Chloroflexus aurantiacus J-10-fl: one gene and its partner. The main gene of each other region encodes a partner of the protein of the gene in region 2 in a complex. Links are inferred from orthologs where the notes say so. Each region holds a gene or a part of one and is shown on either strand. Other genes may lie near its edges.

Evidence for each region. The genes of interacting proteins can lie anywhere in the genome.
Region 1: the proteins of pheS (region 2) and pheT are in contact, whole or in part, in a crystal structure (PDB 6P24), measured with the Escherichia coli proteins. The link is inferred for Chloroflexus aurantiacus J-10-fl from one-to-one orthologs.

What each region holds. Positions count from the first base shown.
Region 1 is NC_010175.1:1,221,078-1,224,326, reverse strand. What follows is about bases 137-3,235. They hold pheT (phenylalanine--tRNA ligase subunit beta), read left to right. Parts: upstream 137-444; coding sequence 445-3,027; downstream 3,028-3,235. Other genes in these bases: mvk (mevalonate kinase), read left to right, coding at 3,031-3,235. In the rest of the region: CAUR_RS04615 (hypothetical protein), read right to left, coding at 1-45; more of mvk, read left to right, coding at 3,236-3,249.
Region 2 is NC_010175.1:485,741-488,707, reverse strand. What follows is about bases 127-2,943. They hold pheS (phenylalanine--tRNA ligase subunit alpha), read right to left. Parts: upstream 2,152-2,943; coding sequence 1,102-2,151; downstream 127-1,101. Other genes in these bases: CAUR_RS01965 (TrmH family RNA methyltransferase), read right to left, coding at 2,276-2,943; CAUR_RS01975 (hypothetical protein), read right to left, coding at 226-1,098; CAUR_RS01980 (DMT family transporter), read right to left, coding at 127-229. Outside these bases: more of CAUR_RS01980, read right to left, coding at 1-126; more of CAUR_RS01965, read right to left, coding at 2,944-2,967.

The DNA of each region.
Region 1 (3,249 bases), 740 kb from region 2 along the record:
TGGTACCTGGGGTAGAGGGTTTTGATTCGGTTCAGGTTGGGTCATGGTCTTCTCGTCTAATCTGCGCGGACACACGCGGTATTGTATCATGCGTAGCAGTCTGATCCACACGTTGAGATGATATGATGGGTTCGTAAGATTGCAGATAGTGTCGTGTGGTTTGAAGCGCAGAAATCGTACTCTTCACATGTACGCTGCCAGGTGCATTACATTCGCCACTTTGCCTGATTTCCCATCAATCTACCGCAAGGCTTTGTGCATAGCGAGGCTGGAGCAGGTTTCCAATCCCTGCCATCGGTAGATAATCGACGCAATAGGTGGCTACACGGTGCGTTGTGTCTGAACAGGGTGATGGAACCCTATCGCTTTCCCGGTGCTCACTCTTGACAGTCCGCAGGGCCATGGCTACAATCGCAGCAGCCAGATTGCTACACCGAGGAGCATATGAGAGTTCCACTGTCGTGGTTGCGAGAATTTGTAACAATTGATCTGCCGGTCGAGGAACTGGCCCGCCGCCTGACCTTTGGCGGTATGGAGGTCGCTCAGATTCATCGTATCGGCGTTGAAGGTGCCCCTTTGCCCTGGGATCCCGAACTGATCGTGGTGGCAAACGTCCTGGAGGTTCGTTCGCATCCGAACGCAGATCGCCTGGTGCTGGCCGACGTTGATTACGGTGCCGCGCAGCCCCATACGGTGGTGACCGGTGCCCCCAATCTGTTTCAGTACCGTGATCAAGGGCGTTTAACTCATCCGCTCAAGGCGGTATTCGCTCGCGAAGGTGCGCAGTTGTACGATGGTCACGCTGAAGGGTGGGTGATTACAAAACTCAAGGGCCGCCCGGTACGTGGCGTGATGAGCGATGCCATGCTCTGTTCCGAGAAAGAGCTGGGGTTGAGTGAGGATCACGAAGGTATTTTGATTTTGCCCGATGACGCACCGGTCGGAATGCCGTTACGCGATTATTTAGGCGAAGTAGTGCTTGAAATTGATCTCACGCCTAATTTCGCTCGTTGTCTCTCTATTGTTGGTGTGGCCCGCGAAGTTGCCGCCCTCACCGGTGCACCACTGCATATCCCCGAACCACAGGTTGAGGCAACCGGCCCTTCGCTGATTGGGCGGGCCGCAGTGACTGTGCTTACCCCCGATCTCTGTCCGCGCTTTATGGTCGGGCTGGCAGAAGGCGTCAAGATCGGTCCGTCACCCTTCTGGATGCAGCGCCGGCTGATCAATGCCGGGATGCGCCCGATTAACAATATTGTTGACATTTCCAACTATGTGATGCTGGAGTGGGGCCAACCAACCCACGCCTTCGACGCCGACCGGGTTGCCAATCGTCATTTGATTGTGCGGCTGGCCCAGCCTGGCGAACGCCTGACCACGCTCGATAACCGTGACCGTGATTTAACCCCTGGTGATGAGAGTGGCTTAACCCATCCGCCCCTGCTGGTTTGCGATGAGACCGGGCCGCTGGCGGTGGCGGGTGTGATGGGTGGTGCAAGTTCAGAGGTAAGCGAGGCAACAACGAATGTCTTGCTGGAAGCGGCGATCTGGGAACCGGTACAGATCCGACGTACCGCCCGTGGCCTGAAGCTGCCTAGTGAGGCATCACGCCGCTTTGAACGCGGGGTAGATTACGAGTTGCCCCCTATCGCGCTGCGTCGCTGTCTCGAACTGATGCGTCTCTACGCCGGTGCCACCATTGCCGCCGATTTCATCGATGTCTACTCGCGTCCGTGGCAGTCGGTGACGATTGATTTACCTCCGTCCGAAGTGCGTCGGCTCCTCGGCATTCACCTCGATAGCCATACCATTGCCGACATGCTCAGCCGTCTTGGCTTTGAGTGTACGGTGGTGGGAAGTGCAACGGTCGGTGATTTTGCCATGCTGGCGGTTGAACCGACAGTGCGCGTGAAGGTGCCTTCATTTCGACAAGATGTGACCATGACGGCTGACCTGTGCGAGGAGATTGCTCGCATCTACGGTTATGACCGCATCCCAGATACCCGACTGGCCGACGAGCTGCCGCCACCGGCGACCCAGCGCGCTATCGAGCTTGAGGAGCAGGTTCGTGATCTGATGGCCGGCGCCGGTCTGACCGAATTGATCACCTATTCGCTGATCGATATGGAGCTGGTTGCCAGGGTCCACCCATCTGAAGCGATAGCTGATCGCTACCTCAAGCTGAGCAATCCCAGCACACCAGAGCATGTCTACCTGCGCCGCTCGCTGCTGCCTTCAATTGCCGCAGCGCTGGCGATGAACCTCCGTGAACGCGAACGCTCGACAGTCTTCGAGATCGGGCGGGTGTATCTCCCACTTGCCCAACCAGGACAGGATGATCGCTGGCTACCCGACGAACCCCGGCGTCTGGCAATCGCTCTCGCCGGTCCTCGCCAGCCAGAGAGCTGGTTGAGCACCGACCGCGACTGGCTCGATTTCTACGATGTCAAAGGGATTGTCGAGCTGCTTGGTGAACGCCTGGGGCTGTCCGACCGGCTGAGCTTTGTGCCGCTCACCGACGACGAGCGCTTCCACCCCGGTCGGTCAGCGACGCTTGTGCTCACCACGCAACGTGACGGGCGTGGACGGGCGGTTGAGCAGCAGGTCGTTGGTGTGCTTGGCGAAGCCCATCCACAGGTACGTGCCCGGCTTGAGGTGACGGTACCGCGCATCGTGCTGGCCGAGATTGATCTGGAAACCCTGTTCGTCCATGCCGGACAGGCGGTCTACCGGCCAATTTCGCGCTTCCCGGCCAGTACGCAGGACCTCTCCATTGTTGCCGACGAAACGGTGACTGAAGCCCAGATTCGGAGCGTCATTCAGCGTAGTGCCGGCGAATACCTGGAGAGCCTGGTCCTCTTCGACCGGTATAGTGGGCCACAAGTTGGTGAAGGCAAGCGGAGTCTTACCTATCACCTGACTTTCCGGGCTCCCGACCGCACCCTTCTCGACGAGACACTGGCGAAGATTCGCAAGAAGATCATTTCCAGTCTCGAACGGGAACTGGGTGCTACAATCCGCAGCTAAGCGATGGCAACGGCACCGGCGAAACTCATCCTCTGTGGCGAGCACGCCGTCGTCTACGGTCGTCCGGCGATTGCTCTGCCACTGGCCGATATTCGCGCCACGGCTACCGTAGCGCCATCTCCTGCCGGGAGTGGGCCGATGATCCATGCCCCTGATCTCGGTGGCAGGTGGCGCGTGGCCGAACAGCCGACCGATCCACTCAGCAGGCTGGTCACCACTGTC
Region 2 (2,967 bases):
CTGCTGCGCCAAAGATCACATCGCGGCGCGATAGGTGGCGAATTTCCTGACTAGAACGGTGCAACGCCAGTGGCGTCAGAATCAGGGCGGCCAATCCCAATCGTCCGGCAGCGATGCTCAGCGACGACATGCCGGTGCCCTGAGCGTAACGAATCAGGATTGATGCCGTTGACGCGATCAGAACCCCGGCGAAGAGCACGGTGTACAGCCACAAGCGGTGTCGATTCATACAGTTACTTTCGTCCAGCGCACCAGAGGAGCGGCTACCCACGTAGGTGGCGGCGATTGATAGAGTTGGGTGGCATCACTGGCCACCAGATCGAGAATCTCACCCTGGAGAGGGCCGCGTAAAAAGCGGAAGACCTGACCGGCATCGCGGGCATCACTCTTGGCGCGCACGCAGTGTTGATTGTACCCCCAATAATCGCCGTTCGCCAGGAGTTGCATGCCCTCTTCAATCGTTTGGCGTGCCAGTTCCAGACCACCTTCGGCGGGAGCGAATGACTGTTCAGGTGGGTCGCCGTAGCCAATACCGTGGTGGAATGGATCGGCGGTAGAGACAATCACTGCATCCTGAGCCAGTTCGATCAACTCTTCAATGCCGGGCAGTAATTCTGGATGCCCACCGGCCAGGTAGGGATAACGTTCGATCACCTGCGGGCCACGAATCCCGCGCCGACGGGTTTCCAGTTCCCAGAAGAAACGAAAGCTGTAGAGCGCGTGATCGAGTTGCCATTCATTTCCGCGTTGAAGCCCTGGCCCCTGGATACCCCAATAACGCTCGGCAGAAGGAGAGCCACCGGCAGCCACGCGCCGGCGAGCCTGCTCCATCTCGTCATTCCAGGCGTGCAGCACGCTGATAACCAGCACTCGATCTGCGCCGCTATCGAGGCAGGCGTGAACGGCAGCAGCAATCTGGTGACCGCAATCGGCGACCCCGGCATGGGGAAAGACAATCACGCCACCGGCAGCCAGGGTGGGGGCGAGATTCCACTGGCGAGCGCGTTCCAGCAACTCGTAGCCACCGCGCTCGCCAAGGGCTTCGTGTTCAGCGCGGTAGAGATCGTGGATGGCCCGGTTCAATTCATCTCTACGCATACCTTATCCGAACTGTTCAACAAAGCGTTGGTCGCCGCTATAGAACCAGCGAATATCGTCGATACCGTATTTGAGCATCGCTACTCGTTCGGGGCCAAACCCACCCGCGAAACCACTGAACTCTGCCGGATCATACCCGCCGTTGCGCAGCACGTTTGGATGTACCATCCCGCACCCGCCAATTTCGAGCCAGCCGGCATATTTGCAAATCCGACAGCCCTTCCCACCGCAGAGGAAGCAGGTCACATCCATCTCGGCACTGGGTTCGGTGAAGGGGAAGAAACTGGGGCGCAGGCGAACCCGGGTGCCTGGACCAAACATGCGTTCGGCGAAAAAGCTGAGCGTGCCCTTCAAATCAGCCATCGTGACATTCCGCCCAACCGCGAGAAACTCGAACTGGTGGAACATCATCTCGCTGCGTACCGTTACCTGTTCGTTGCGGTAGACCTTGCCGGGGATGAGTACGCGCAGCGGATTGGGCGCATTGCGGCGCATAGCATGGATCTGACCGGGTGAGGTGTGGGTGCGCAAGAGTACGGAAGGTGCGCCAGCCGGCATCTCGACATAAAACGTGTCCTGCATATCGCGGGCCGGATGGTCATCGGGGAAGTTTAGCAAACTGAAATTGAATGCGTCGTACTCAACTTCAGGGCTTTCCCAAACCTGAAACCCCATCTCGGCAAAGATATGCTGAACCTGGCGCAGAATCTGGTTGGTCAGATGGACATAACCGACGGCAGGGCGACGACCGGGCATTGTAACGTCGATGCGCTCGGCGGCCAGCTCAGCAGCAACGGCCTGTGCTTCCAGGCGCTCTTTCGCAGCGCTGAACGCTGCTTCGAGTTGCTCGCGCAAGGCATTGACCCGCTGACCGACCAGTGGGCGTTCGGAGGCCGGCAATGCACCAAGCCCCCGGCTGAGACGCGACAGACGACCCTGTTTGCCGATAAAGCGGCTCTTCCATTCGGTGAGTGCAGACAAGTCGGCAACAGTCTCAAGCGCGGTCAGGGCTTCTTGTTCGAGAGTTGTCAATTCATCGAGCAGTGTGGTCATGTGACACCATAGATTATTAGCGGCAAGTGGTATCTCTCTGCTATTATAATCCGAGTTCGGGTTAGTGTAACAAACAATGGTGGGCTACACCAGCAGGTGTCCCGGTACCACGTTTATTCTGAGTCTAATGAGCAACCGTCTGTTGCCGGAGCGCTTCAAACAGGATGATGCTGCCGGCCACCCCTGCGTTGAGCGACTCGATAGAACCGCTCATCGGGATGGTAATCGTCTGATGCGCCAGCGCACGTGCAGGTTCGCTCAAGCCATGGGCTTCGTTGCCAACAATGAGCGCCGCCGGTTGACGCCAATCGACGGCATAGTAGGGCTGTTGACCGGCGCTGTCGGCAGCATACACAGTGTATGACTGCAACTCAGCACGTATCGTCTCCCAGGGCGAGACCCGCAATGGTACTAAAAAATGGGCTCCCATTGCGGCGCGGGCCACCTTGGGATTGAAGGGATCGACGGTACCGGGGGCACACATCACAAGCCCGACTCCAGCCGCGGCTGCGGAACGGAGCAGCGTCCCAACATTGCCAGGGTCTTGAATGGCATCCAGGACCAGCCGAAGACCAGGGCGGGGCGGTAATTCTGGCCAGGTCACTGCGGCAACAACGCCTTGTGGTTGTTCAGTATCGGCGGCGGCGACAATAACAGCGGGAGTGGCCGGAAAGCAATGAGGCAGGTGACGGAGGCGATTGAGCAGTGCAGTGCCGGCGGTCGTCGTTGCCAGTTGGTCGGGAGCGTAGAGCACAAGGCGCACCTCAGCACCGGCAGTAAGGGCATCGGTAACGAGGCGCACACCTTCAATAACGA